4 regions of the Mixta sp. BE291 genome follow, and region 1 is predicted to be linked to each of the others. Evidence: predicted binding sites of a transcription regulator. Region 1 holds the regulator's gene; each other region holds the start of a gene.

What was found. Region 1 encodes CRP, which controls carbon source genes, mostly activating them, when cyclic AMP is high. Its sites were predicted from a motif close to ATGTGANNNNNNTCACAT; they were not measured.
Region 2: the regulator CRP is predicted to act here: its motif matches at 3,191-3,208, upstream of J2X14_RS03765 (arabinose ABC transporter substrate-binding protein).
Region 3: the regulator CRP is predicted to act here: its motif matches at 6,567-6,584, upstream of uxuA (mannonate dehydratase).
Region 4: the regulator CRP is predicted to act here: its motif matches at 1,372-1,389, upstream of J2X14_RS07810 (CdaR family transcriptional regulator).

Annotation. Positions count from the first base shown of each region.
Region 1 is NZ_JAVDXN010000004.1:478,796-486,529, reverse strand. It holds gene tauA (taurine ABC transporter substrate-binding protein) at 1-647, opposite strand, end outside; gene J2X14_RS12295 (LacI family DNA-binding transcriptional regulator) at 881-1,861, shown strand; gene J2X14_RS12290 (LysE family translocator) at 1,862-2,464, opposite strand; gene J2X14_RS12285 (hydrolase) at 2,543-3,532, shown strand; gene J2X14_RS12280 (YheU family protein) at 3,536-3,757, shown strand; gene J2X14_RS12275 (phosphoribulokinase) at 3,881-4,750, shown strand; gene crp (cAMP-activated global transcriptional regulator CRP) at 5,037-5,669, shown strand; gene J2X14_RS12265 (YccS/YhfK family putative transporter) at 5,733-7,734, shown strand, end outside.
Region 2 is NZ_JAVDXN010000001.1:778,559-786,292, forward strand. It holds gene araA (L-arabinose isomerase) at 1-1,383, opposite strand, end outside; gene J2X14_RS03760 (ribulokinase) at 1,393-3,078, opposite strand; gene J2X14_RS03765 (arabinose ABC transporter substrate-binding protein) at 3,451-4,434, shown strand; gene araG (L-arabinose ABC transporter ATP-binding protein AraG) at 4,563-6,086, shown strand; gene araH (L-arabinose ABC transporter permease AraH) at 6,102-7,085, shown strand; gene araC (arabinose operon transcriptional regulator AraC) at 7,141-7,734, shown strand, end outside.
Region 3 is NZ_JAVDXN010000004.1:354,431-362,164, reverse strand. It holds gene iolB (5-deoxy-glucuronate isomerase) at 1-554, opposite strand, end outside; gene J2X14_RS11730 (CoA-acylating methylmalonate-semialdehyde dehydrogenase) at 577-2,082, opposite strand; gene J2X14_RS11725 (TIM barrel protein) at 2,486-3,301, shown strand; gene J2X14_RS11720 (MFS transporter) at 3,375-4,574, opposite strand; gene J2X14_RS11715 (AI-2E family transporter) at 4,707-5,750, shown strand; gene J2X14_RS11710 (FadR/GntR family transcriptional regulator) at 5,761-6,450, opposite strand; gene uxuA (mannonate dehydratase) at 6,703-7,734, shown strand, end outside.
Region 4 is NZ_JAVDXN010000003.1:38,736-46,469, forward strand. It holds gene J2X14_RS07805 (hypothetical protein) at 1-15, opposite strand, end outside; gene J2X14_RS07810 (CdaR family transcriptional regulator) at 119-1,276, opposite strand; gene degP (serine endoprotease DegP) at 1,466-2,893, opposite strand; gene dgt (dGTPase) at 3,042-4,538, opposite strand; gene mtnN (5'-methylthioadenosine/S-adenosylhomocysteine nucleosidase) at 4,644-5,342, shown strand; gene btuF (vitamin B12 ABC transporter substrate-binding protein BtuF) at 5,335-6,138, shown strand; gene J2X14_RS07835 (hypothetical protein) at 6,244-6,495, shown strand; gene erpA (iron-sulfur cluster insertion protein ErpA) at 6,539-6,886, opposite strand; gene clcA (H(+)/Cl(-) exchange transporter ClcA) at 6,966-7,734, opposite strand, start outside.

The DNA of each region.
Region 1 (7,734 bases):
GCGGCAAAATCTTTGCGCACCACCCAGACATCCAGCGTCGGCGCGCCCCACTGCCCCACCTGCGCCGAATCCGTCAATACGTTGCCGGTTTTAGCCAGCTGATTTACGGCAGGCGCCCAGACGTAAGCGCCATCAATATCGCCCCGCTGCCATGCCGCGATAATCGCCGGTGGTTGCAGGTTGATAATTTGCAGCTGAGCGGGCTTAATGCCCCAGTGTTTTAGCGCGGCCAGCAAACTGTAATGCGTGGTAGAGATAAAGGGCACGGCAATGCGTTTGCCGATCAGATCCTGCGGCGAGGTAATGTTCTTGTTCACCACCAGCGCCTCTGAGCTGCCGAGCTGCGACGCCAGCAGGAAGACCTCAATCGGTAATTTCTGGCTGGCGGCAACGGCCAGCGGGCTGGAACCGATATTGCCGATCTGCACATCACCGGAGGCCAACGCACGTACGACGCTGGATCCACTGTCGAACTTGCGCCAGTTAATCTGCGCGCCGCTTTGCTGGGCAAACGTGTTGTCCGCCTGGGCAACTTTTGCCGGTTCCGCTGAGGTTTGATAAGCCACTGTTACCTCAACGGCGTATGCCTGGGTTGCCAGCAGCGATAAGGTCGCTGCTAATGCCAAAAACCGTGTCATCCTCACCATTTGCGTTCCGCCTGTTGTTATCATTGTGATGGCTCAGTTGTAACTGAGAGGCGGACGCGGCATGAAGTAATTAAAAATTATGTTTAATCACCAAATTGACTTAGAAAATATATCGCTATCGTTATCTGGAAAGTAAAAAAGCCTGATGTTTTCTGATGAAAAATGGATCTAAATCAGACACTGTATAAGTACGCTTCAGGGCGCTTCATTGGTGAGTTGTCAGAGGGTTGTCCATGTCGATTGAGAAAGTTGCTCGTTTCGCTGGTGTATCGACCGCGACCGTTTCCCGCGTGCTGAACGGCTATCAGGGCGTGCGGCCGGCAACGCGTGAGCGTGTTCTCGCTGCTATCGCCGCCTGCCAGTACCAGCCGAATCTGCTGGCGCGTCAGTTACGTACTTCGCAGAGCCGGATGTTGCTGGTGCTGGTCTCGAATATTATTAATCCCTTCTGTTCGCGCGTGGTACGCGGCATTGAGGCGGAAGCCGAAGCCAACGGCTATCACATTCTGCTGTGCAACTCCGATTCGCAAACTCAGCGCGAATCCGCTTACCTGTCGCTGCTGAGCGGTAAAGTGGTGGATGGCGTGATTACCATGGATGCGGCGAGCAACCTGCCTGAGCTGCGCCAAATGATTGGCGATGCGCCCTGGGTGCAGTGTGCCGAGGGCGATCCTGAAGAGGATGGCTCATCGGTAACCATTGATAATCAACAGGCGGCGCGCGCGGCGGTGCAACATCTGGCGCAGCGTGGACGGCGGCGTATTGCGATGATTAACGGCGATCCGCGTTATCTCTATGCGCAACAGCGCGAGTTAGGTTACCGGGCAGCGTTAGGCGAACTGAATTTGCCATGGTCGGCCGTGGAGTATGCCAATGAAGTCGAATGCGAGGCAGGTTTTGCGGCAATGCAGCGGCTGCTGGAGGCGCCGGAGCCGCCCGACGCCGTGTTTACCGTCTCTGATGTGCTGGCGGTCGGGGCGATCCACTGCGCGCGCCAGCATCAGCTAACCATCCCGCAGGATATCGCCGTGATGGGCTTTGACGGCCTGCCGTGGAGCGCCATGCTGTCGCCGCCGCTCAGCACGCTGGAGCAGCCGATGCATGAACTGGGCACCCGCAGCGTCCAGCTGCTGTTGCAGCGGATACAGAATCCGCTGGCGCCGCAGGTGCATGAGCGGCTGCTCTGCCAGCTGGTGGCGCGCGCCTCCAGTTAATCAGTGCCAGATCAACAGCACGCAGGCGGCGGTCAGCGCGCCCATCGTCAAGTTAAAGATTTTCCAGGCGCGGCGGCTACGCAGCAGGCGGCCAATCAGGGTGCCGAAACCCAGCCAGAGAACACCGGCAACCAGGTTAACCAGCGCCATGCCAACGCTGATCGCCACGATGGAACTGCGATATGCCTCGCCCGACAGGCTGAAGCTGGCTACCGCTCCCAGCGCCATTAGCCAGGCTTTGGGGTTCACCAGCTGCAACAGCCCGCCCTGCCAGAAAGGCATGGGTCGGGGCGGCGCTTCGCCCAGTTCGATTTTTTCATAAGCCGCCGTGGCGATTTTCCACGCCAGCCACAGCAGATAGAGGCTGCCGACAATTTTCAAAAACAGATGCAGCGAGGGATAAACCAGGATCAGACCGCCCACGCCAAACGCCACCAGCAGCAGCATCAGCTGCATGCCAAGCATAATGCCCACCATCAAAGGAAGCGATCGCAGGAAACCAAAATTGGCGCCCGCCGTGGTCAATAGCGTATTATTTGGACCGGGCGTCACTGCTGCGACCCAAAGAAAACCAAGCATCGATAAAAACAGACTGAGTTCCATACAATGGGTGCTCCCCACCCGGTAAAGGTTAATCCGTTTAAACTAACAGCGTGCCTGAATGCGCACAAGCGTGAAACGATGAGCTTTGATCACACGCAGGAATCCTTTATTCCCCTGAAAGGACTGCATAATCCGCATTTACAAACGGTGCTGCCGCGCCTGTTTCGCCGTCGCGCTTATTTGCGCCCTCACTGGCAGCGGCTCGACCTGCCCGACGGGGATTTTATCGATCTGGCCTGGAGCGAAGATCCGCTCCAGGCGCGACACAAGCCGCGCGCGGTGCTGTTTCACGGACTGGAAGGAAGCTTTCACAGCCCTTATGCGCACGGCCTGTTGCAGGTTTGGCAACAGCGCGGTTGGCTGGGCGTGGTGATGCATTTTCGCGGCTGTAGCGGCGTGCCTAACCGCATGGGGCGCATCTATCATTCCGGCGAAACCGAAGATGCCAGCTATTTTTTACGCTGGCTGCAAACCACGCTGGGCCATGCGCCAACGGTTGCCGTCGGCGTGTCGCTTGGCGGCAATATGCTTGCCTGCCTGCTGGGCCAGCAGGGCGATGACTGCCCGCTGGATGCTGCCGTCACGGTCTCTGCGCCGTTGATGCTGGAACCGTGCAGCGCGAAGCTGGAGCAGGGGTTCTCCCGCGTCTATCAGCGTTATCTGCTGGGCCAGCTGAAACTCAACGCCCGCCGCAAGCTACAAGCCTGGCCCGGCACGCTGCCGGTCGATTTGCCGCAGCTGAAAGCGTTAAAGCGCCTGCGTGATTTTGATGATGCCATCACCGCGCGCGCCCACGGTTTCGCCGACGCTGGTGATTACTATCGACGCGCCAGTGCGATGCCGCTGCTGCCTGCTATCCGCAAACCGCTGTTAATTATTCACGCCGCGGACGACCCATTTATGACCCGCGAGGTGATCCCCGACAGAACGCGGTTACCTGCTAACATTGAATATCAACTCACGGAATATGGCGGCCATGTCGGCTTTGTCGGCGGTACATTGCGCCGCCCGCAAATGTGGCTGGAACAGCGTATTCCCCAATGGCTCTCACCTTATCTGGATAACTAAGCTGTGATTATTCCCTGGCAAGATCTCTCTCCGGAAACGCTGGAAAACCTGATTGAAGCCTTTGTGCTGCGCGAAGGCACCGATTACGGCGAGCAGGAACGCTCGCTGGCGCAAAAGGTGGAAGATGTGCGACGTCAGCTGAAAAGCGGCGAAGCGGTGCTGGTCTGGTCGGAACTGCATGAAACGGTGAATATTATGCCGCGCGGTCAGTTTCGCGACGGCTAGCGATGACGATGGCGCTGTGCGGCTCGTCACATTAATGCGCGCTGGCAGGCGCGTACAGTAATGACACTTGTCGCCTAAACGTGATAACAATGCTCATCGCCCGATGTTACCCAGAGAGTGCTTATGTCAGCCAGACATCCGATTATCGCGGTAACCGGCTCCAGCGGAGCGGGAACCACCACCACCAGCCTTGCCTTTCGTAAGATTTTCCAACAGCTTAACCTACACGCCGCCGAACTTGAGGGCGACAGCTTTCACCGCTATACGCGTCCGGAAATGGATATGGCGATCCGCAAGGCACGCGATCTGGGCCGCCATATCAGCTATTTTGGCCCGGAAGCCAACGACTTTGGCCTGCTTGAGCAAACCTTTGTTGAATATGGCGAACATGGGCGGGGCCAGTCGCGTAAGTACCTGCATACCTATGATGAAGCGGTGCCGTGGAATCAGCTGCCGGGTACCTTCACACCGTGGCAGCCGCTGCCGGAGCCAACGGACATTCTGTTTTATGAAGGGCTGCACGGCGGTGTGGAGACGCAGCAGCACAACGTGGCGGAAAAGGTCGATCTGCTGGTGGGTGTGGTGCCGATCGTCAACCTGGAATGGATCCAGAAGCTGATACGCGACACCAGCGAACGCGGCCATTCACGCGAAGCGGTGATGGATTCGGTGGTGCGCTCAATGGAAGATTACATTAACTACATCACGCCGCAGTTTTCACGCACCCATCTTAACTTTCAGCGCGTCCCCACGGTGGATACCTCGAATCCTTTTGCCGCGCGCGCCATTCCTTCGCTGGATGAAAGCTTTGTGGTGATTCATTTTCGCGGTCTGGAGGATATCGATTTCCCCTATCTGCTGGCGATGCTGCAAGGCTCCTTTATTTCACATATTAATACGCTGGTGGTGCCGGGCGGAAAAATGGGCCTGGCGATGGAGCTGATCATGCTGCCGTTAGTGAAACGTCTGATAGAAGGCAAGAAAATCGAATAGCTGATAAGTCAGCCAAAGCATTGCCTGGGCTGGCAACAACTACACGGCAATTGTCCGATTCAGCACAAGCTGAAGCGAGACAACAGGAGACAGTAAGATAAAGCTGTGCTACAAACAAAGCTGTAATATTTTCGTTCTATGAAACGAAAACGGGACGACTGCACGCCTTAAGGCCTCGCAGTTGCCTGCATAAATTTCCAGCAGGAAACGCTTGAAGATTTCCACGCCTGACAGGGAAAACTGCCCCCTGTATTTAGGGCACGATTACAACAGAGGATAATAGCGAATGGTTCTCGGCAAACCGCAAACAGACCCTACACTCGAATGGTTCCTGTCACATTGCCATATCCACAAATATCCATCAAAAAGCACGTTGATTCATCAGGGTGAAAAGGCCGAGACGCTCTACTACATCGTAAAAGGTGCGGTTGCGGTACTGATCAAAGATGAAGAAGGCAAAGAGATGATTCTTTCCTATCTTAATCAGGGTGATTTCATTGGCGAGCTTGGCCTGTTTGAAGAAGGTCAGGAACGCAGTGCATGGGTACGTGCGAAAACCGCCTGTGAAGTGGCTGAAATTTCTTATAAGAAATTCCGCCAGCTGATTCAGGTGAATCCCGATATTCTGATGCGCCTCTCTTCCCAGATGGCGCGCCGCCTGCAGGTGACTTCAGAGAAAGTAGGCAATTTAGCTTTCCTTGACGTGACTGGCCGCATTGCGCAAACGCTGCTGAACCTGGCGAAACAGCCAGATGCGATGACCCACCCGGACGGGATGCAAATCAAAATTACCCGTCAGGAGATCGGTCAGATCGTTGGCTGCTCGCGCGAAACGGTGGGCCGTATTCTGAAAATGCTGGAAGATCAAAACCTGATCTCCGCTCACGGTAAAACGATTGTCGTTTACGGCACCCGTTAAGCACCCCTGAAAATACGGCGTGATGCCTGTCATCACGCCGTATTTATTTTTGGTGATGTCGTGATGTGGCGGAGAATTATTTACCATCCTGAAGTGAACTATGCCCTGCGTCAGACGCTGGTGCTCTGTTTGCCGGTCGCCATTGGCTGGCTGCTGGGTAACCTGCAACAAGGGTTACTTTTCTCACTGGTGCCCGCCTGCTGTAATATCGCCGGGCTGGATACGCCCCACCGCCGCTTTTTTAAACGCCTGATCGTTGGCGGCTCGCTGTTTGCGCTCAGCAGTTTCCTGTTGCAATGGCTTACGCTGCAGCAGGTGCCGCTACCCGTGGCGCTGTTCGCCATGGCGCTGTTGCTCGGCGTTACCGGTGAAATCGGTTCGCTGCATGCGCGTCTGCTGCCCGCCTCGTTGATTGCGGCAATTTTTACGCTGGGTCTGGTGGGGCATATGCCCATCTGGGGCCCGCCGCTGCTTTATATCGGCGGTACCTTCTGGTACGGCCTGTTTAACTGGTTCTGGTTCCGGCTGTGGAAAGAGCAGCCAATGCGCGAGACGCTCAGCCTGCTTTACCGCGAACTGGCTGATTACGGCGAAGCCAAATATACCTTCTTAACGCAGCTCACCGACCCGGAAAAGGCGCTGCCGCCGCTGCTGGCGCGTCAGCAAAAGGTTGTTGATCTGATTAATACCTGTTATCAGCAAATGCATATGCTGGCCGCTAACCGCGATCACAGCCATCGCCATTTGACGCGCGCTTTTCAGGTGGCGCTCGATCTGCAGGAGCATATTGCCGTCAGCCTGCATCAGCCTGAGGAAGTGCAGAAGCTGGTCGAGCAAAGCCATGCGGAAGCGGTGATTCGCTGGAATGCCCAAACCATCGCCGCCCGGTTGCGCGAGCTGGCGGACGATTTGCTGTATCACCGGCTGCCGTCACGTTTCACCATGGAAAAACCGCTGCTGGGGCTGGAGAAAATCGCCCGTCAGCATCCGGAAAATCCGGTGGGTCATTTCTGCTATTACCATTTCAGCCGTATCGCCCGCGTACTGCGCACCCAGCGCCCTCTCTACCGGCGCGATCTGATGGCCGATCGGCAACGTCGGCTGCCGCTGCTGGCCGCGTTGCGTAGCTATCTGTCGTTTAAATCCTCTGCCCTGCGCACCGCCGCTCGCTTTGCGGTGATGCTGGTGTTCGGCAGCGTGCTGGCGTTGACGTTTAACGTGCCGAAACCCTGGTGGATTTTGATGACGATTATGTTTGTCAGCCAGAACGGCTACAGCGCGACGCGCGTACGTATTCAGCACCGTGCGCTCGGCACGCTGGCGGGGCTGATTATTGCCGCTGCCGCCCTGCGCTTTGCGGTGCCGGAATCGCTGGTGCTGCTGATCATGTTGGCCATTACCCTGGTCAGCTATCTGTTTATCCGCAAATATTATGGCTGGGCAACCATCGGCTTTACCGTCACCGCGGTGTATTCACTGCAACTGCTGTCGCTGAACGGCGCGCATTTTCTGCTGCCGCGCCTGATGGATACGCTGATGGGGTGCTGCATCGCCTTTGGCGGCATGGTCTGGCTGTGGCCGCAGTGGCAGAGCGGGCTGCTGCGCCAGAATGCGCACGATTCGCTGGAAGCGTATCAGGACGCCTTAAGAATGCTGCTGGGCAATGAGACCTCGCCGCAGAAGCTGGCCTGGCAACGGGTGCGCGTCAATCAGGCGCATAACGCCCTGTTTAACTCCCTAAGCCAGGCGATGCAGGAGCCTGCTTTCAATACGCGCTATCTGAACGATATGAAACTTTGGGTTACGCACAGCCAGTTTATTGTGGAGCATATTAACGCCATGACCATTCTGGCGCGTGAACATACCATGCTGCCGCCCGGACTGGCGCAACGCTATCTGCAATCGTGTGAAATTGCGCTGCAACGCTGTCAGCAGCGGCTGGCGTATGACGGGCCAGGGCAGGAGAGCAATATTCTGGAGGGCCCGTCCGATAACCAGGAAGGGCCAACCACCATTGTGGAGCGCCACGTAAAACGTATTCTTGAGCATCTTTCGGTGATGCATA
Region 2 (7,734 bases), on a different contig from region 1:
ATCATCCACGTCCAGCGCCTGGCTGAAGACGGTGTGATGCGCGCCACCGCCCAGAATCCAGGCTTCAGAGGCCGTCGCCAGGGAAGGCTGCGCTTTCCATAGGGCATTAGCCACCGGCAGTTTTGGTAACGGCTGCGGCTGTTCGATCGCATCCACCACATTCACCAGCAGGCGGAAACGGTCACCCATATCGATTACGCTGGCGTTCACCGCCTGGCCCGCAGGCGTGGAGAAGATCAGGCGGGCCGGATCGGCTTTGCCGCCAATACCCAGGAACTGCACATCCAGCAGCGGCTTCTCTTCTTTCGCAATCGACGGACAGACTTCCAGCATATGCGAACCCAGCACCAGCTCATTACCCGGCGAGAAATGATAGGTGTAGTCTTCCATAAAGGAAGTGCCACCGGGACGATCGCCCGCCATCACTTTGAAAATATGCAGCAGGGCGGCGGTTTTCCAGTCGCCTTCGCCAGCAAAGCCGTAGCCCTGCGCCATCAGGCGCTGAACCGCCAGTCCCGGCAGCTGCGTCATACCGTGTAGCGTCTGGAAGTTAGTGGTAAACGCACGGCAGCCTTCATGGTCCAGGAAACGTTTCATGCCGAGTTCGATGCGCGCCGCATCCAGCACATTCTGGCGTTTCTCGCCGTTAACGGCGGCAACGGCGCTAAAGCGATACTGGCTTTCATACTCATCAATCAGCGCATTAACGTCGCCGTCGCTGACCTGATTAATCACCTCAACCAGATCGCCCACGCCCCAGCCGTTAACCGCATAGCCAAACTGGATTTGCGCCGCGACTTTATCGCCTTCGGTAACCGCCACTTCACGCATATTGTCGCCGAAGCGCGCCACTTTCAGCTGCTGGCTGGCGTGACGCGCTGCCGCGCCGCGCATCCATTTGCCCAGGCGCTGGTGGCTTTGGCTATCCTGCCAGTGACCGGTGATAACGCTGTGTGAAAGGCCCATGCGTGCGCCGATAAAGCCGAACTCGCGGCCGCCGTGCGCCGTCTGGTTCAGGTTCATAAAGTCCATATCCATGGTATCCCACGGGATTTCCGCGTTGAACTGGGTATGGAACTGCAGCAGCGGCTTAGTCAATACCGACAGCCCGCCGATCCACATTTTGGCCGGCGAGAAGGTGTGCAGCCAGGTAATAATCCCGATACAGCTGGTGTCATGGTTAGCGTCACGGCAGAGCGCCAGTGCTTCGTCCGGGCTTTTTACCAGCGGCTTCATCACCAGTTTTACCGGCAGGCCCGCTTCCCGATTCAGCCCATCCACTACCTGCTGCGCATGATCGGCAACCTGGCGCAGCGTCTCTGGTCCATACAGATGCTGGGTGCCAATCACAAACCACACATTCAGCGCATCAAACTGTTGCATAAAAACTCCTTAAATAGCGGAAGAGGGACGTGCGGCATAGTTTGGTTCAGCCGTTGCACACCACTGTTGATAACGTTCATAAAGCTGCTGATAGCGCGCCACGCGTGATGCGTCGGGCTGCAGCGTTTTTTCTACCGGGCTGGCCATCTGCTGCTGGGCGCTGGGAACATCCTGATAAACGCCCGCCGCTACGGCGGCAAAGATCGCCGCGCCCAACGCGCAGCACTCATCGGAGGCGACAATATCCAGCGGTCGATTCATCACATCGCAGCACACCTGCATAATGGCCGGGGATTTACGCGCAATGCCGCCCAGCGTCAGGATGTTTTCTACCGGGATCTGCTGCTGTTCAAAACACTCCATAATGGCGCGCGCGCCAAAGGCGGTGGCGGCGATAAAGCCACCAAACAGCGTCGGCGCATCGGTGCCGAGGTTAAGGTCGGTGATTACCCCTTTCAGACGCTGGTTGGCAAACGGCGTACGGCGGCCGTTAAACCAGTCCAGCACCACCGGCAGATGGTCGAGATGCGGATTCGCTACCCAGGCATCGGTTAACTGGCGCAGCAGATCCTGCGACAGCGCATCAAGCTGCGGTTTGAGTTCCGGCTGCTGTTGCGCCAGCTGTTTTAGCGGCCAGTTCAGCAGGCGGCTGAACCAGGCATACATATCGCCAAAAGCGGACTGGCCCGCCTCCAGGCCAATCACGTCTGGCGTGACGCTGCCGTCAACCTGGCCGCAAATGCCTTCAATAGCGCGGCTACCCACGCGTTCGCTGTCGGCAATCAGAATGTCGCAGGTGGAGGTGCCGATCACTTTCACCAGAGTATAAGGCTGAGCGCCAGCGCCAACCGCGCCCATATGGCAGTCAAACGCGCCGCCGGAGAGCACCACCGACGTCGAAAGACCAAGCCGCTGCGCCCATTCCGGCGTCAGCGTGCCGACCGGTTTTTCAGCGGTAAAGGTGTCGGTGAACAGCGGGTAGTCCAGCTGCTGGGTTAACATCGGGTCGAGCGCGTCGAAAAACGCCGCCTGCGGCAGGCCGTCCCACTGTGGATGCCACAGGGATTTATGACCGGCGGCGCAGCGGCCGCGACGAATGGCCGCCGGTGCGGTGGTGCCGCTCAGCAGCGCAGGCACCCAGTCGCACAGCTCAATCCAGGAAACCGCGGCATCGCGTACGGCGGCGTCGGCACGGGAAACATGCAGAATTTTGGCCCAGAACCATTCAGATGAATAAACGCCGCCGATATAGCGTGAGTAGTCTTCAAATTCACCGCTGCGGCAGAGCCGGTTAATCTCTTCCGCTTCCTCAATGGCGGTGTGATCTTTCCACAGCACAAACATGGCGTTGGGGTTATCAGCAAATTCAGGGCGCAATGCCAGCACATTGCCGTCACGGTCGATCGGCGCTGGGGTCGAGCCGGTGGAGTCCACGCCAATGCCGACCACTGCGGCGCGCTGCGCCTCGCTCAGGCGCGCCACCACGCCGCAAATGGCCTTTTCCAGCGCTTCAATATAATCCAGCGGATGATGACGGAACTGGCTGGCCTGCGGCACGCTGTATTCACCGGCCATCCAGCGCGTATAGGGCGCCACCTCTTTTTGTAGTTCTTCGCCGCTTTGGCAGTCTACCGCCAGGGCGCGAACCGAATCGCTGCCAAAGTCCAGACCAATCGTTATGGCACCAGCACGCATTCGGGCTCTCCTGTTAATGAACAATCGCAGGCTCTAACACTAAAAAGCGCGGCGATTTTTGGTTAGCCCTTGCCAGCTGCAAATATGCATTTTTCTGTCGTCGTCATGGGTTATGTGAAGCCGATCAAAAGTTAAGCCCCGGTTAAAATTGCTAAATCTATGGATAAAGCTGTCATAGTTTTGCTATGTGATACCGCTCTACATTTCGTGATGCGTTTCCCGCTAAAACTAGCCCAGCGTTTGTTCAGGTAACGCGCAACTACAACGCTAATTACCTGATTTACCGTTTTGAAAACATCTTTAATCCGATTGGTATCGTTTACACCGTTTCGTTGCGCACAACGAAAAAATTACACTGCGCCGGAGAACACCATGCACAAATTCACTAAAGCGTTAGCTGCCATTGGGCTGGCTGCCGTTATGTCACAATCCGCTATCGCTGAGACGATGAAACTCGGTTTTTTGGTTAAGCAGCCGGAAGAGCCGTGGTTCCAGACGGAATGGAAGTTCGCTGATAAGGCGGGCAAAGATCTGGGCTTTGAAGTAATTAAGATCGCGGTGCCGGACGGCGAGAAAACGCTGAATGCCATTGACAGCCTGGCGGCCAGCGGCGCGAAAGGCTTTGTTATCTGTACGCCCGATCCGAAGCTGGGCTCAGCGATTGTGGCCAAAGCTCGCAGCTACGATCTGAAAGTGATCGCGGTGGACGATCAGTTTGTCACTGCCAAAGGCAAGCCGATGGACAGCGTGCCGCTGGTGATGATGGCGGCGACCAAAATCGGCGAGCGTCAGGGCCAGGAATTATATAAAGAGATGCAAAAACGCGGCTGGGACGTCTCCACTACTGCGGTAATGGCGATCACCGCCAACGAACTGGATACCGCGCGTCGCCGCACCTCCGGCTCCATCGATGCGCTGAAGGCGGCCGGGTTCCCGGAAAAACAGATCTATCAGGTGCCGACCAAATCCAACGATATCCCTGGCGCGTTCGATGCCGCTAACTCGCTGCTGGTACAGCATCCGGAAGTGAAGAACTGGCTGATTGTCGGCATGAACGACAACACCGTGCTGGGCGGCGTACGCGCGACCGAAGGGCAGAGTTTTAAGGCGGCTAACGTGATCGGCATCGGCATTAACGGCGTGGATGCCATCAGCGAACTCTCTAAAGGCCAGGCGACCGGCTTCTACGGCTCGCTGCTGCCCAGCCCGGACGTGCATGGCTACAAAAGTATCCAGATGCTGCATGACTGGGTAACCAATAATAATGAGCCGCAGAAATTCACCGAAGTGACCGACGTGGTGCTGATTACTCGCGACAATTTCAAAACGGAACTGGCGAAAAAAGGGCTGATGTAAGGCGAATCGGCCTCGCCGGGCGGCAAGGATCGCCCGGCGAACAGAAACGCGTTATGCATTTAGTCAGGTTGTCATCATCTAACGCCGGTAAACCGGCGTTCACAGTGAACAGGCCAAGCGGAGACACCATGAACACTGATTCAGCCTTTCTGTCGTTTCATGGCATCAGTAAAACTTTTCCCGGCGTAAAAGCGCTGCAGGATATCAGCTTCGGCTGTCGCGCGGGCGAAGTGCATGCGCTGATGGGCGAAAACGGCGCCGGTAAATCGACGCTGCTGAAAATCCTTAGCGGCAGCTATCAGCCCAGCGGCGGCGAGATCCAGCTTCAGGGCAGCCCGGTGAACTTCAGCCATACCACCGACGCGCTGAATGCGGGCGTGGCGATTATCTACCAGGAGCTGCACCTGGTGCCGGAAATGAGCATTGCGGAAAACATCTATCTCGGCCAGCTGCCGCAGCGCGGCGGGCTGGTAAACCGTAAGCTGCTGCGCTATGAGGCAGGGCTACAGCTGAAAAATTTGGGGATGGATATCGATCCCGAAACCCCGCTGAAATATCTGTCGCTGGGGCAGTGGCAGATGGTAGAAATCGCCAAGGCGCTGGCGCGTAACGCCAAAATTATCGCCTTTGACGAGCCCACCAGCTCGCTGTCGGCACGCGAAATCGAGCAGCTGTTCCGCGTGATTCGTCAGCTGCGCGCTGAAGGACGCGTGGTGCTCTATGTTTCGCACCGCATGGAGGAGATCTTTGCGCTGAGTGATGCGATTACCGTGTTTAAAGATGGTCGCTATGTGCGCACCTTTGATGATGTGCCGAATACCAGTCACGACATGCTGGTGCAGGCGATGGTTGGGCGCGATCTGGGTGATGTCTATGGCTATGCGCCGCGTGAGCATGGTCCGGTGCGGCTACAGCTGGAGGATGTGCATGCGGTCGGCGTCAGAAAGCCGGTCTCATTTAACGTACGCGCCGGTGAAATCGTTGGGCTGTTTGGCCTGGTGGGTGCCGGACGCAGCGAGCTGATGAAAGGGCTGTTTGGCGCTACGCGCCTGAAGGCGGGGCGCGTGTTGCTGGATGGTAAAGCGCTGGCGATCAGCGAACCTTCGGATGCCATTCGCGCCGGAATTATGCTTTGCCCGGAAGATCGCAAAGCCGACGGCATCATCCCGGTGCATTCGGTACGCGACAACATCAATATTTCCGCACGGCGCAATAACCTGACCGCGGGTTGCCTGATCGATCATCGTTGGGAATCACACAACGCCGATAAGCATATCCGCTCCCTGAATATCAAAACGCCGGGCGCGGAGCAGCTGATTATGAACCTCTCCGGCGGTAACCAGCAGAAAGCGATTCTCGGGCGCTGGCTGTCAGAAGATATGAAGGTGATTCTGCTGGATGAGCCTACGCGCGGGATTGACGTCGGCGCCAAGCATGAAATCTATAACCTGATTTATGCGCTGGCGCAGCAGGGCATCGCCGTGCTGTTCGCTTCCAGCGATCTGCCGGAAGTGATGGGCCTTGCCGATCGCATTCTGGTGATGCGCGAAGGCGAGATCGCCGGTGAATTGTTACATGATGAGGCAACGGAACAGCTGACGCTGAGCCTTGCCATGCCGAAAAATACGCAACAGACGGCCGCCGTGGCCTGATGCAGGAGTAATACTATGTCTTCCACGACTTCAAATACGCCGCCGGTAGCGCGATCCGGTTTACGGTTGGGCCGTATCTGGGATAACTTCGGGATGCTGGTGGTTTTTGCCGTGTTGTTTCTCGCCTGCGTGCTGTTTATTCCTAACTTTGGCTCGTTTATCAATATGAAAGGGCTGGGGCTGGCAATGTCGATGTCCGGCATGGTGGCGTGCGGCATGCTGTTCTGCCTCGCCTCCGGCGACTTTGACCTTTCCGTTGCCTCGGTTATCGCCTGCGCGGGCGTCACCACCGCCGTCGTGATCAATATGAGCGAAAGCCTGTGGCTGGGCATCGGCGCAGGTCTGCTGCTGGGAATGCTCTGCGGCTTCGTTAACGGTTTTGTGATCGCCAAACTAAAAATCAATGCGCTGATCACTACGCTGGCGACCATGCAGATTGTGCGCGGTCTGGCGTATATTTTTTCCGATGGTAAAGCGGTGGGCATTGAGGATGAACGTTTCTTCGAGCTGGGCTACGCCACCTGGTTTGGCCTGCCTGCGCCGATCTGGCTGACCATTGGCACCATGATTATTTTTGGTTTCCTGCTGAACAAAACCACCTTTGGCCGCAATACGCTGGCGATTGGCGGCAATGAAGAAGCCGCGCGGCTGGCTGGTGTGCCGGTGGTGCGTACCCGCATTATCATTTTTATCCTTTCCGGGCTGGTTTCTGCCGCCGCCGGGATCATCCTTGCCTCACGTATGACCAGCGGTCAGCCGATGACCTCGCTGGGTTATGAGCTGATCGTTATCTCTGCCTGCGTGCTGGGCGGTGTCTCGCTGAAGGGCGGGATTGGCAAAATCTCTTACGTCGTGGCGGGCGTGCTGATCCTCGGCACCGTTGAAAATGCGATGAATCTTCTGAATATCTCACCTTTCTCACAATATGTGGTGCGCGGTCTGATACTGTTGGCAGCGGTGATCTTTGACCGCTACAAACAGAGCCATAAAGCGGCCTGATCGTCGCGGGCAGCTTAGCTGCCCGCAACTTCGACGTTTCGCTACGAGGATTATTATGTACCATCGTCAACCGATTGAGTCACAGCCCAACCCTCTGCTACCGGGCTATGCATTTAATGCCTGGCTGGTGGCCGGGCTGACGCCGATTAGCGCCGGTGGCGCGCTCGATTTCTGTATCGACCGTCCGCACGGCATGAAAGGCTATATTATCAACCTGACGATAAAAGGACGCGGCCGGGTGTTTGACGGCGACAGCTCTTTCGACTGCGAGCCCGGAGAGATGCTGCTGTTTCAGCCTAAAACGCCGCACTATTATGGCCGGGCGCCAGACAGCGACAGCTGGTATCACCGCTGGATCTATTTCCGACCACGCGCTTACTGGCATGACTGGCTGCGCTGGCAGGATGAAACCAGCGGCGTCGGCCGTCTGCGGCTGCCGGAATCGCTACGCGGCGAATTTGATCGCCTGTTTGCCAATATTGAGCAGACCCATAATTCCGGGCGGCGCTTTGCCGAAGAACTGGCGATGAATTTACTGGAGCGACTGCTGCTGCGGGCAGTGGAGGAAGATCCGCGTTCCCATCAGCAAATTCGCGACCCGCGTATTATTGAAGCCTGTCAGTATGTGACCAATAACCTGGCAGGTGAA
Region 3 (7,734 bases), 120 kb from region 1:
TCCAGGTAGGTTTCATCGGGTGAATCCTCCTGGTCATGCTTGTGGCTGGGATAAGAGCTGGTATCGCCCTCGTCGGTATATACCTCTACCACCAGCAGGCTGTCGGCAGGCTTATCATCCGGCAGGATATTATGTACCAGCCGCTTGTTGCGTCCTTTGCCGCGATGCTCAACGCCCACATCCTCGGGTGCTATCAGCCGTGCCGGTAAATTGCCCCGCCCTGGCGCGCTGCATACCGCCAGCTCCAGATCGGAGTCAGCGATAACCTCAACACGATCCTGATGAGGTACATAGACCGAATAAGGCGGCGTGCGTTCAAAAGGTGACTGGCGTTTGCCGATATCAGGAAACTCCGCCCGTTGCGTTTTCACTGAAGCCAGCCCGGCCACCAACACCAGGCACAGCTCTTTATCTCCGCTTTCCAGCGTTAGCCTTTGCCCTTGTTTCAGCAGATAAACATCAAAGCCCACGAAGCGCCAGCCAGCGTTTTCCGGCGTAATGTGTTGGATACGCCCATTGGTATCAGGCTGCTGACGTTTAGCCAGTAACGACATACGTTTCTCCTTAATCAACCGGTTAGCTCAGCGTTGGCATACTGAATTCAGATACCGTTTGCTGGCCGCTCGGCCAACGCGCCGTGGTGGTTTTCATACGGGTATAAAAGCGCACCCCATCCGGGCCATGAACGTTCAGCGCCCCAAACACGGAGCGTTTCCAGCCGCCAAAGCTATGGAAAGCCATTGGAACAGGCACCGGCACGTTTACCCCCACCATGCCCGCCTCAACATTTTGCACAAAATCACGGGCGGTATGGCCATTGTTGGTAAAGATTGCGCTACCGTTGCCAAATTCATGGCTGTTGACCAGCTCCAGCGCGCTCTGATAATCGGTCGCGCGCATAATGCCCAATACCGGCCCAAAAATCTCTTCGCGCCAGATCACCATATCTCTGGTGACGTTATCAAACAGCGTACCGCCTACGTAGTAACCTTCTGCGTGACCCGGCACCTGAAAATTACGCCCGTCAACCACCAGCGATGCCCCTTCCGCTACGCCTTTATCGATATAGCCCAGCACTTTCTTCTGATGGACGGCAGAGACCACCGGCCCCATCTCATTTTCTTCATCGCCTTTTTGCATACCCGGCCCTACGCGTAGCGCTTTTACCAGCGGCGTAAGGCGAGCGATGAGCTTATCAGCGGTATCATCGCCAACCGCCACCACTACCGGCAGAGCCATGCAGCGTTCACCTGCAGATCCATAAGCGCCGCCCATAATCGCATTTACCGTGGCATCCAGATCGGCATCCGGCATGACGATGGCATGGTTTTTGGCCGCGCCGAACGCCTGGACACGCTTACCGTAAGCGCTGGCGGTTTTATAGATATGCTCCGCCACGCCCGATGAACCCACAAAACTCACCGCCTGAACCCGACTGTCGGTGTAGAGCTGTTCAGCGTTTTCATTAGAGCTGTGGATGACGTTAAACACGCCATCCGGCAGCCCGGCCTCGCTCAACAGCTCAGCCATGCGCACGGCTGCGGAGGGGTCAAGCGCCGGGGGCTTCAGAACAAAAGTATTGCCGCAGGCCAGCGCAATCGGGAACATCCACATCGGCACCATCGCCGGGAAGTTAAACGGCGTAATGCCGGCCACCACGCCCAGCGGTTGCATCAGCGAATAGCTATCGACGCCGGTGCCGACATTCGGCGAATATTCCCCTTTAAGCAGGTGCGGGATGCCGCAGGCAAACTCAACAACCTCCATGCCGCGCGTAAGTTCGCCCAGCGCATCCGACCAAACCTTACCGTGCTCGCTGACAATCAGCTCCGCCAGCTCCTCGCGATGCTTTTCCAGCAGCGTTTTAAAATTGAACATGACGCGCGCGCGACGTAGCGGAGAAGTTTTAGACCACGCCGGGAAGGCCTCATGCGCGACGGCTATCGCCTGAGCGACCTCATCTGCGGTGCTTTGGGTGAGTTCGCGCACCACTTTACCGGTAGCGGGATCGTAAACCGGAACAGTTTCATTGCTGGCGCTATGCGTGATTTTGCCGCCAATAAAGTTTCCAACGATATTCATGTTCATGCCTCATCAATGTGGTGGCCCCTGCCGATGGCTTGCTGCGCTATCGGCTAGCGAGATTTAACCCGTATCCGTGCATTGACCCTATTATACTGAAATAAATTTTTCAAATATTTCGGATTGGAAAAATCATTTTTAGCGGGATGGATCGCATTTTTCCCGTAACGTCACGCAGCCGTTTCAGCTTGCCAGGCCGTACGAGCGGCGGTTAGCGCCTTTCCGTTATCGCCTCCCTCTCTTTTCCCCGCGTACGCATAGCTGAAAAATGAAATTTTTTGCGAAGCAGATCTAAAAACCTAGGTTTCATTCTTCCTTAAGTTTGAAATAAATGTTCTCTTTAACTCAACCGCCCGCTATGTCACCGCGCTGGCTTTTACCTAACGTTTTGCAGGAGCACACCATGGCCATCGATCCCACTCGTTTCTGTATCAACCGCAAAATCGCGCCCAGTCTCAGCATTGAATCGTTTTTCAAACTGGTTCAGCGGCTTGGCCTGAATAAGGTGGAATTACGTAACGACATGCCCAGCGGCAAGGTGACCGATAATCTAAGTCACCAGCAGGTAAAGGCGCTGGCGCAGCAGTACGGCATGGAGATTGTGACGATCAACGCGCTCTATCCCTTTAACCGTATAGATGATGCATTGCTGACCCAGGCGGAAGCGCTGTTAAAAGAGGCGCAGGCGATTGGTGCTGGCGCGCTGGTGCTGTGTCCGTTAAACGATGGCCAGCCGATTGCTCCGGAGAAAACTATCGCCGCGCTGCAAAAGCTTGCGCCGCTGTTTGAGCGGTATGGCGTAAAAGCACTGGTAGAGCCGTTGGGGTTCCCGCAAAGCTCATTGCGTTCCGCCGTCCAGACGCAGGCGCTAATTCGTGATGCGCAGGTGCCTTTTAACGTGCTGATTGATACTTTCCATCACCATTTATATGAACAGGCTGAGCAGGAATTCGCCTCTGGCATTGATATCGATCGTATCGGACTGGTTCACCTCTCCGGCGTGGAAGACAGACGCCCAACCGCAGAACTGACCGATGAAGAACGTATTATGCTCAGCAGCAGCGATGTGCTGAACAGCGTAACGCAGGTGCAGCGTCTTGAGCAGATGGGTTATCGCGGCATTTACGCCTTTGAACCTTTCTCTTCAGATTTGGCGAACTGGAGCGAGGCGGATATCGAACGCGAGATCCGCCAAAGTATTGAACTGCTGCAGGCTTAATGCTGGCGCGGTTCTGCAGATGTTATCTGTTATTTGTGTCTTTGCTGTTTCTGGCCTCCACTGGAGGCCTTTTTTATGGCGTCGCCTCAGGCTGGTGGCGCATGCGCCACGTCAGCAATAAAGCCAGGCAGACCAGCAAAGCGCTTAGTAGATAGATAACCGGCACGCCTGCATAGCTCATAATAAAACCGGCGACCGGCCCGGTAATGCCCAGCGACAGATCCATAAACGCCGTGAAGGTCGCCAATGCGCTGCCCTGGTTCTGCTGCGGCACCGCTTTCACCGCCACCACACCAAGCGCCGGGAAAACCAGTGAAAAACCTGCTCCGGTCAGCAACGCGCCAAGGTTGGCAAGCCACGGGGAAAAAGAGAGCCAGACGATAAACAGGCCCAGCGCCTCCACAGCAAAGCAGGCCAGCGCGACCCGCAATCCGCCGTGCCGGTTGATGCTATTGGGAAACAGTAAACGAGTACCAACAAACGCCAGGCTGAACAACGTTAATGAGAAAGCCGCGCCCGGCCAGCCTTTCGCCTGATAAAACAGCGTAATAAAGGTGGCGATCACGCCAAATCCCGCTGAGGCCATTGCCAACAGCAGACCGAACGGCCAAATCTTCCCCAACACTGCGCGAAACGGCAGCGGCTTGCCTTTATTGCCTTTTACCGACGGACGCGGCAGCGCCAGCAAAATAGCGATAATCGCGATCGCCATGATAACCACCGCCAACAGCAAAATACCGCCGAAATGATAAATCAAGGCGCCAAGCGGCGCCCCCAGCGCCATCGCACCGTAGGTACAGATGCCGTTCCACGAGATAACCCGGCCAATATGCAGCGAACCCACGACGCCAACGCCCCAGAGCGTGGAGCCGGTACCGGCAAAGCTCTGTCCAATCCCCAGCGCCAGCCGCCCGATACAGAGCAAAGCCAGACTGATCAGCGGCCAGGCGGCGCTAAGCGCAGCCAGCGCATAACAGATCCCGCTAAGCAGGCAGCCGAACAGGCCAAAAATCACAACTTTTTTGGGCCCCCATAAATCAGCGTAACGACCGGCGTGCGGGCGGCTGAGTAGCGTAGAGAGATATTGCAGGCTGATGACTAATCCTGCCCAAAAGGCGCTGTATCCCATTACGTCATGAACGTAGCCGGGCAAGACCGCCAGCGGCAGCCCGATGGCAAGATAACTGGCAAAGTTAAAGATAACGATGGAAAGAATTCGCTGATTCAGGCGAAAAGCCCCTAAAGAAGCTTCCGTCTCGGGCTGTCCAGACATAATATTTGACTCGTTACGGGGGATAATTAACCGGCTAAGTTCTTACTATACGCAGATTAGTGGCAATGATCAGTTCGTTAGAAATTGTTAGCGGCTACACTTTCTGTGCTGAAATTATTTACAGGGAAAACTATGCTCACGCCTCAGCAGGAAAAGATGGGACAAAACATGTTGCTTAAAATGGCAACGCTGGTAGTTATTCTGGCAGGGATACGGGCGGCATCAGACATTATCGTTCCTTTTCTGTTGGCGATTTTTTTGGCGATTATCCTTAATCCGCTGGTCACCATGCTGATGCGTCGGGGCCTGCGCCGCAGCTGGGCGATTACGCTGGTGATGGTCGTAGTACTGATGATTATTTTGATGCTGGTCGCTATGCTGGCCAGTTCGGTCAACGAGTTTTCCCTGGTTTATCCGCAAATACGTACCATGCTTGAGCAAAAGCTGACAGTACTTCAGCACTACGCCGGGCGGCTGCATATTCCTGTCTCTTCCGAAGCGCTGGCGGAACAACTTGATCCCAATGCGATTATGAATGTCGCTACCACCGTGCTGCGGCAGTTTTCTGGAGCGATGAGCAACTTTGTTCTGCTGATCATGACCGTGATTTTTATGCTGTTTGAAGTGCGCCACTTGCCCTACAAACTGCGTAATGCGCTGGCTAATCCCCAAATCCGCATCGCTGGCCTGCATAAAGCGCTGAAAGGGGTGACCCATTATCTGGCGTTAAAAACGCTGATCAGCCTGATTACCGGCATTGCCGTCTGGCTAACGCTGCTGCTGCTGGACGTGAAGTTTGCGCTGTTCTGGGGCGTAGTCGCTTTTGTGCTGAACTTTATTCCCAATATCGGCCCGATTATCGCCGGGATCCCGCCGTTTATTCAGGCACTGGTGCTGAATGATTTTTATGATGCTCTGCTGGTCGCCGCACTGTTTAGCGCGATTCATATGGTGTTTGGCAACATGCTGGAACCGCGCGTGATGGGACGCGGCCTCGGCTTATCAACGCTGGTGGTGTTTTTGTCGTTGATTTTCTGGGGCTGGCTGCTCGGCCCGGTGGGGATGCTGCTGTCGGTGCCGCTGACCAGCGTCTGTAAAATCCTGATGGAAACCACGCCGGGCGGCAGCAAGCTGGCTATTCTGCTGGGCAATGGCCGCCCGCCGGTGAAGCGTTAATCGCGACTTATCAAGCGGATGTATCAAACAGATGATCGTAAACGCGCTGCAAATGCAGCGCCATGCTATCGCGGGCCAGCTGTGGGTTCTGCTGCACAATAGCGTTAGCGATCATCTGATGGTCGTGATTTAACGCCTGCGGAAAATCGCGATCGGCAAAATGGCTCTCCAGCCGGACAAAGCGCTGGCTTTTACGCATATTCCACAGCTGCTCCGTCATCTCGCGCAGAACTTCATTGCCGGTCATCTCGCCGATCAGCAGGTGAAAGCGTTTATCGTGATCTAAAAACGCGTCGTCATTCACCGTCTGCTGCGCCAGCTGATGCGCAATTGCCAACAGTTCCCGCCGCTGTTCGGCGCTACCGTAACGCGCCGCCAGTTCAGCGTTCATCGCCTCAAACGCCTGACGCGCTTTAATCAGATCGCGCAGGCTAAAGGTATCTGTGGGTTCTGCTGGCTGACCGGGTAACGGATCGACCACCAGCACACCATTACCGCTGCGGATCTCAACCCAGCCGGTCACCTCCAGCGCAATCAGCGCCTCACGCACCGAAGAACGGCTGACATTAAGCTGCCTGGCAAGCTCGCGCTCCGGCGGCAGCAAAGCGCCAGGCGCAAACTCGCCGCGCGTTATCGCTGCGCTGATCAGGCTGGAAATTTGTCGATAAAGCCGCTCGGTTTTGATGGCGGGTAAGGTCATAACATTCTCTCCAAGCGGTTAACGCTGCTTTATAAACAGCTTCATGCGGCGCGATGGTTGCAGCCCGTCTGGATTGCGCAACACGTCGACTATTTTAGCGGGCATAACGCCTGATAATGCGACAAGCTTCACTCTTTCGGTCAAAAAAGTGCCCTATTCTGGCCCAGCGGCCGGACCAATGGCCCCTTTTATTAACTGGCTGGCCGAAGGCTTCGGCCAGCCGTTCCACGATAAATGAATACAGGAGAGTTTATGGAACACACCTGGCGCTGGTATGGCCCGAACGACCCCGTGACGCTGGATGATGCCAGACAGGCAGGCGCGACCGGCATCGTTACCGCTCTGCATCATATTGCGAACGGTGATATCTGGACCATAGAGGAGATCAAAGCGCGACAGGCGCTGCTGGCGGAGAAAGGGCTTTACTGGTCGGTGGTAGAAAGCGTTCCGGTACATGAAGCGATTAAAACCCAACACGGCGACTGGCAGCGGTATATCGCTAACTATCAGCAGTCGCTGCGCAACCTGGCCGCCTGCGGCATCGATACCGTCTGTTATAACTTTATGCCGGTGCTTGACTGGACGCGCACCGATCTCGGCTGGCTGCTGCCTAACGGCGCGCGCGCGTTGCGCTTTGACGCCGTCGCTTTCGCCGCATTTGAATTGCATATTCTGCAACGTCCCGGCGCGGTGGAAACCTACAGCGAAGAGGAGCAGCGCCAGGCGGCGGATTACTACGCCGCCATGACGCCGGACGCGATCGCCACGCTGACGCGCAATATTATCGCCGGGCTGCCCGGCGCGGAAGAAGGCTATACGCTGGAGCAGTTTCAGGCGCAGCTGTCGCAGTATGACGGCATTGATAAGGCGCGTCTGCGTGAAAATATGGCGACGTTCCTGCGTGCTATCGTGCCGGTAGCGGAAGAGGCAGGGATCATGCTGGCGGTACACCCGGACGATCCGCCGCGCCCTATTCTTGGTCTGCCGCGTATTATCTCCACGCAAGAAGATATGCAGTGGTTAACCGAGACGGTCAGCAGCCTGCATAACGGTTTCACCTTTTGTACCGGCTCTTATGGCGTGCGCGCCGATAACGACTTGGTGCAGATGGCGCAGACCTATGCCGACCGCATCCATTTTATCCACCTGCGCGCCACGCAGCGCGAAGAGAACCTCAACAGTTTTCATGAGGCTGCGCACCTTACCGGCGATGTAAATATGGTTGAGGTGATCAAGGCAATCCTGGCAGAAGAGCAGCGCCGCCGCCGCGCGGGCAACCAACGC
Region 4 (7,734 bases), on a different contig from region 1:
ATGTTCATTCTGCATGAGGTAAATCCTTTTACTTTTTTATCAACCTGCCTGTATCAGTTAAAGATTTAAGCGGCGCATTTCAATCATTTGGCCGCTGCCGACAACATAATTATATTCTTTAAGGTTGTTCATCCAGCTGTAGCGCCACATATAGCAGCAGCCGATCGTCAAAGTTCCCCAGATCCAGGCCGGTCAGTTCAGAAATGCGGTTCAGGCGGTACTCCAGCGTATTCCGATGAATAAACAGCGACCGTGCCGTGGCTGAAGGCTGTACGTTATGACTAAACCAGGAAATTAACGTCCGTCGCAACAGCCCGTTATTATCCATCGCCTTCAGCTTCGCCAGCGGACGTGACAGCTCATTAGCCTGCCAGCCGCCGCGCAGGCTATCAAGCAGCACCGGCAGCACTAAATCCTGATAAAAAAAGCTGCGCTGATCGGGCATACGCTGCTTGCCGACGCTCATCGTGGTGCGCGCCGTACGGTAAGAACGAGCGATACTGCCTTCGCCGGTGAAATAGTTGCCCAGCGCAATGCGAATACGCAGATGTCCGCTCTCCTTCATGCGCCCTAACAGCTGCTCAACGCGCCGCTGATGTTCATCCTGATCGTAACGGCCATGCGCATTCAGCGCGGGTTTCAGCACCACCATTTCGGTCAGAGAAACAATGGCGATCAGGTTGTCGCGTTCCGGCATGGTTAACAACGTCTGCAACTGTTGCAGCTCCGCCATCGCGCTATCCACGCCCAGCTGCCCGCTATCCACCTCCACCACCGCTACCACGCGCGGCTGATTAAGATCGATGCCTAACCGCTGCGCCCACGCCATGAGCGCAGGCGAAAGCGTTTCACTACGAATCAGATTCAATACCAGCTCTTCGCGCAGACGGCTGTCCTGCGCCAGCATATGCAGCAAGCGCGCCTGCTCCAGCATCATCTCCGCCGTCATGCACACCAGCTCGCCATACTGGCGCAGCGAAACGGGATCGCCGGTCAGGCCGATGACGCCAACAATTTCCCCGGCAATACGCAGCGGTAAATTAATACCGGGTCGAACGCCGTGCAGATGACGCGCCACCGCCTCGTCAATATCCACCACGCGCGCCTGCGACAACGCCAGCAGCGCGCCTTCGTGCAATTCACCAATACGCTCCCGGTCGCCGCTGCCGATGATCCGGCCGCGTGCATCCATCACGTTGACATTACTGTCGATAATTTTCATCGTGCGCGCCACGATATCCTGGGCCAGACGAGCATCCAGGTGATAATTAGCCATTATGTACTCCAGCCAAAGCCTGAAGCAGCAGCATACGATGGCGACCGCAGCGAAGCATTGTGCAATTGCACGAAGCACCGCGCCGGTTAATAAATTTGCGGGCAATATCACAAAGTAAAAACGGCCCGATGAAGGCATCGTCGGGCCGTTGAACAGTCTGTTGCGACAGCTTTTCCCGCAGGAAAAGCGTTATTGCATTAACAGATAGATATTGCTGTCGCCGCGTTTAATATTTAACGCCAGTACGGACGGCTTGGTATCCAGAATTTTGCGCAGCTCGCCAAGGTTGCTCACCGCCTGTTGGTTAACGCCCAGAATCATATCGTCTTTTTTCAGGCCGATACGCGCTGCAGAACTGCCAGGCTTAACGCTATCCACGCGCACGCCTTTCTGACCATCTACCTCAGAATTGCTCAGACTTGCGCCTTCAATGCCGGTATAGATGTTGGCGGAATCGACATTGCTCTGCGAACTTTGTTGCAGCTCAACCGTGACCGTCAGCGGCTTACCATCGCGCAGCAGGCCCAGCTCCAGCTTAGTGCCCACCGGCAGCGAGCCGACTTCAGCACGCAGCGCGGCAAAGCTGGAGATCTGTTTTTTGTTCAGCGAGGTAATCACATCACCTGCCTTGATACCCGCTTTCGCCGCAGAAGACTTCGGCATCACCTGGCTGACAAAGGCGCCGCGCTGTGCATCCACCTTCATCGCTTTCGCCAGCTCGGAATTTAGTTCGGTACCCATAATGCCCAGCTCGCCGCGTTTCACCTGGCCAAACTCCACCATCTGCGCGGTCAGGTTTTTCACCATATTGCTGGGAATAGCAAAGCCAATGCCGATGTTACCGCCGTCCGGGGCGAGGATCGCGGTATTAATCCCGATCAGTTCACCGTTCAGGTTAACCAGCGCGCCGCCGGAGTTGCCGCGGTTAATCGCCGCATCGGTCTGAATAAAGTTTTCATAGTTTTCCACGTTCAGGCCGCTACGACCCAGCGCGGAAACGATGCCGGAGGTGACGGTTTCGCCCAGTCCGTACGGGTTCCCGATCGCCACCGTATAATCCCCGACGCGCAGGCTGTCAGAGTCGGCCATTTTAATAGCGGTCAGATTTTTAAAATCCTGTAGCTGGATCAGCGCAATATCCGAGCGCGGATCTTTACCAATGACTTTCGCTTCGTAGCGACGTCCGTCGCTGAGCTGCACCTGAATTTTGGTGGCGTTATCCACGACATGGTTATTGGTGACGACATACCCTTTGTCGGCGTTAATCACCACGCCAGAGCCAAGCGCACGGAATTTTTGCTGCGGCGCAGCATTGCCGCCAGGCGCTGCTCCCTGACACAGCGGTGAGTTCAGGAACGGCGAGCCATCCTGACAGAACGGCGAGCTATCGCCAAAGAACTGCTGGAACTGCTGTGGCAGACGCGGCGTTTTCGCCGTGGTGCTGCCTTCAACGTTGATGCTGACGACCGACGGCATCACTTTTTCCAGCATTGGCGCCAGGCTGGGAAGTTGCTGAGTAGAGGAAGAGGCGGTTTCAGCCGCCATCACGTAAGCCGGGGTCATCGCCATTCCCAGGCTAAGGGCTAATGCGCTTAATACAAGAGATGTTTTTTTCATTGTCTGTTACTCGTATTGGTTCAATGAAGCTGACCATCAATTTGGTCGTGTTGATGAGATTAAATTTTTACCGCAAAGTTCATCAGTAACTTTTTGGCAAAAGTAAAAAAATATTCTGCATCTTTACAAAACTCCTTTTATTACTTCACTATTCAACCGCCATTAAACGACGGTATTCATCCCACGCATAAAGATCGGTCATGCCACTAATATAGTCCTGAATCAGGCGCGCGCGATAATAACGTTCCCATAACAGCCGTTGATATTTATGCTCAATTTTCACAGTGCGCATATGCTGTTGATAAGCCCGGCGGTGTTTGCCGGAAAGCTTGTGAAACAGGCGGGTTTCAATGGGATGTCCCGCCAGCACATCTTCTGTCATCAATGTGGTAAAGGCCTCATAATTCAGCTCAAGTAACGGCTGGTAAATCTCCAGCAGCCCTTTTATTACCCGATAGCCCTGTAATTCTAACTGTTCAACTTCCGAATGGTTAAATACGTGACGACGCGCGACAGTTTTAAACAGCGCCAGCAGCCGCCCTTCTTCGCCCTCATCTTCCAGCAGCGCATGATTAAAGTCGCCGTTAAAAATCGCTGGCAGATTATCCACAAATCGATTAACCGCATGGGTCACTAATACATTCTGTACGCTCACGCGCAGCGACATAAAAAATTGATCGCTGCGGCCACGGATTTTCTTACCGTTTGCCTCACGCCAGGCGTAGCCAATGGTGCGGCTAAAGGCATCATTGGGACGCACCGGCCCCCACAGCTTTTCCAGGTAGCCATACAGCGTATCCACGTTAAAGATCGCTTTTTCCACCGCATCATCCAGATCGGCGATGCAGTAGGAAATATCATCAGCCGCCTCCATGATCCAGGTAAGAGGAAACCGATGGTGCTCCTGTAGCTGTGTGGCCGCGCGCAGTTCAGCAATATAGTGACGCTCGGAAAGATAAAAGCCCGGCTTTTTCATCAACGTCGTGAACGGCGCTGGTTTTTCGCCCTGCCACCAGGCGGGGGCGGTATATTTTAAAATACAGGCGACCTGGCTATAGGTTAGATTGAGCTGTAACAGCGTATGCACCAGACGAATCGCCTGCGCATTGCCTTCAAAATGACACAGGTCCTGACGGATAGTGGCATTCAGCGCGCTGAAATCGGCCTGTTGCGCCGCATCGGCGTCGTTGACGCCCGCCACCATTGGGTCCACCAGCTCGGCCGGTAAATTGGCGTCAAACCAGTCATTGATCGCCGCTTCGCCAAAGTGGCCGAAAGGCGGATTGCCGACATCGTGCAGCAGGCAGGCCATTTCCACCAGGCTTTCAAACGCGCCGGATAGCTCCTGCAGGCCATACTTTTCCAGGCCGCCGCGCGTTTTTAAGGTTTCCAGAATCTCTTTGGCGATATAACGCCCGGTCTGCTGTACTTCCAGCGAATGCGTCAGACGCGATCGCACCGCCGCGTTGCGCTCCAGCGGGAAGACCTGCGTTTTCTGCTGCAAACGGCGGATAGCCGCTGAATTAATAATACGCCCACGGTCGCTTTCAAAATGGCGCGTAATCGCGTACTCGCCCTGCGGCGCTTCCCGACTATTCCATGGTCGCTGGAAGCTGATTCGCTGCCGGAAATTAATCTTCTCCATTGATTCCCCTTGTTTCTGCATGAAAACATCTTGCCGTGGGCCTGTGATAGACTATGCAACAGTTCAAACGCTGAATTCCACTTTAATTACATAGCGAGTAACCCTATGAAAGCAGGCATTATTGGTGCAATGGAGCAGGAAGTCACACTGCTGCGCGATAAAATTGAAAACCGTCAGACGATTTCTGTAGCTGGCTGCGAAATTTATACTGGCACCCTGAACGGCGTGGAAGTGGCGCTGTTAAAATCGGGTATCGGCAAAGTTTCCGCCGCGCTGGGCACTGCGTTGCTGCTGGAACGCTGCCGCCCTGACGTTATTATCAATACCGGTTCGGCGGGCGGGCTGGCCTCTTCGCTGAAAGTCGGCGATATCGTGGTTTCCGACGAAGTGCGCTATCACGATGCGGACGTCACTGCCTTCGGCTATGCGCCGGGCCAGATGGCGGGCTGTCCGGCCGCCTTCCCTGCCGATGCGTCACTGATCGCCGCTGCAGAGGCGTGCATTAAGCAGCTGGATCTGCACGCGGTACGCGGCCTGGTGGTCAGCGGCGACGCCTTTATTAACGGCGCTGAACCGCTGGCGCGCATTCGCGCGACTTTCCCGCAGGCGATTGCGGTTGAGATGGAAGCCACGGCCATCGGCCACGTTTGCCATCAGTTCGCGACGCCGTTTGTGGTGATTCGCGCCATTTCCGACGTCGCCGATCAGGCCTCCCACCTGAGTTTTGAAGAGTTCCTGAGCGTCGCCGCTAAGCAATCTTCGCTGCTGGTGGAAACGCTGCTGGGCAAGCTGGCGCGTGGCTAAACGCGCGCTCCTGACGCTGGCGCTCTGGCTGTTTGCCAGCCTGGCGCTGGCCGCCAGCGCGCCGCGCGTGATCACCCTGGCTCCGCATCTTACGGAACTCGCTTTTGCCGCTGGCATCACGCCGGTGGCGGTGAGCGCCTGGTCCGACTATCCGCCTGCGGCGAAATCGCTGGAGCAGGTCGCTAACTGGCAAGGTATTAAGCTGGAACGCATTCTGGCGTTGAAACCGGATCTGGTGCTGGCGTGGCGTGGCGGCTCTCCGCAGCGGCAAATCGACCAGCTGCAGGCGCTGGGCGTACAGGTTATCTGGCTGGATCCCGATTCGATTGCAGGTATCACCGCCGCGCTGCATCAGCTGGCCGCGTGGAGCCCCGCCCCGCAGCAGGCGCACCGTGCCGCAGAACAGCTGGACACGCGCTTTAAGGCGTTACAGCAGCGCTATGCTAAACCCGCGCATCGACGCGTATTCTTACAGTTTGGTCAGCAGCCGCTGTTTACCGCTGCGCGCGCCACATTACAAAACCAGCTGCTGACGCTGTGCGGCGGTGAAAATATCTTTGCCGCCAGCGCCGCGCCCTGGCCGCAGGTCAGCCGCGAGCAGGTGCTGGCGCGCCACCCCGATCTGATTGTTGTCCCTGGCGACAGCATCGCCGCAGCTCAGACTGCCCGCTTCTGGCAGCCGCAGCTTACGGCGCCGGTGGTGGCGATTCCTGAAGACTGGCTCAGTCGCCCTGGCCCGCGCAGCGTGCTGGCGGCAGAAAAACTCTGTCAGGCGCTACAGCCTGAAGCGCATTAACTAAAGATTTCACGATTTATACCGATAGAAGTTTTACCGAGCGGCCCAAAAATAAAGGCCGCCGGTTTTTCTGCGCGCTAAGCGCTTTTTACACCGGGAAACATCATGAAAGCCATTCTCTTTGCCTGCGGGCTATTGATGGCGGGAAGCGCCTGCGCGGCGACTATTTCCGGCAGCATAGACGTCAGGTTAACCATCTATCAGAAATGCCAGGTCGACGGGCAAACGCTCAGCCACAGTCAGCCCGCAATAAACTGCGGTCGGCAGCCATCCGCGCAGCCAAAAGTGACGTTGAGTACGCTACAAAAGGAAGCGAAAATCAGGCGGGAAACACGTTTGATTACCGTGGAATGGTAGGAAAAATCAACGTGCTTTACAGGGCGTAAAGCACGTTCTGCTGTCAGATACTGAAGGAAGAACCACAGCCGCAGGTGGTTTTTGCATTCGGGTTGGTCACGATAAAACGCGAACCTTCCAGGCCTTCGGTATAGTCCACCGCGCCACCCACCAGGTATTGCAGGCTCATCGGATCCACCACCAGCGAAACGCCCGCTTTCTCAATGGTCATATCGCCGTCGTTGATTTTATCATCGAAGGTGAAACCGTACTGGAAACCGCTGCAACCGCCGCCGGTAATATAAACCCGCAGTTTCAGATCAGGATTGTCTTCATCAGCAATCAGGGTTTTCACCTTACTGGCTGCCGCTTCGGTAAATTGCAGCGGCAGTGCTGCTACTTCATCACTCATTGAAACACTCCGCAATTAATCCGGCTGAGGCCAGAAATGGCCGCGCTTGTCAATATTATCCAATAGCATGGTGCAGCAATCAAGTATCGACCCTCGCACTCTGTGCCTTTTCCTGCTCCTGTTGCGCCTGTTGTTTTGCCAGCGTCCTGGCCAGCAGCGAGGAGTAGAGCGGCTTGCCGCCCAAAAACTGCGCCACCAGCGTAGCACCGAGGCAGGTGATAATCATCGGTAAAATAAGCTGATAATTGTCGGTCATTTCCAGCACCAATACGATACCGGTTAACGGCGCACGTACCGAGGCGGCAAACAGCGCGCCCATACCGGCAATGGCAAAGGTGCCGGGATCGAGGGTTAACGTCGGCAGCAGCGTGGCGCTGGCCATGCCGAAGGCGGTACCCAGCAGCGTCCCCAACGCCAGCATCGGCGCAAAGATACCGCCCGGCGCGCCCGAACTGAAACAGAGCAGCGTCGTCACCACGCGCGCAATAAAAATAAACAGCAGCACGCCTACGGTATAGTGACCGGCCGCCGCGATGGGAATCAAACTGAATCCGCCGCCTGCCGCCTCTGGCTCAATCACGGCGAGAATGCCGCACAGGCCGCCAAGCAGCGCGCCGATAATCAGCGCTTTTTTCATCACGCCGCCGTGCAGCCGCTGAAAAAAGTCCTGAGTAATAAAGATCAGCCGGTTAAACAGCACGCCGACAATACCAAACAGCATACCGAGCAGCAGATAGAGCCACAGCGTATTGATCGGCGCGCTGGCCAGCTTGCCGACGGCGATCACCGCATGTTCGCCGTTGAAATAACGAAACACGATGCTCGACATAATGACGCCGATAAATACC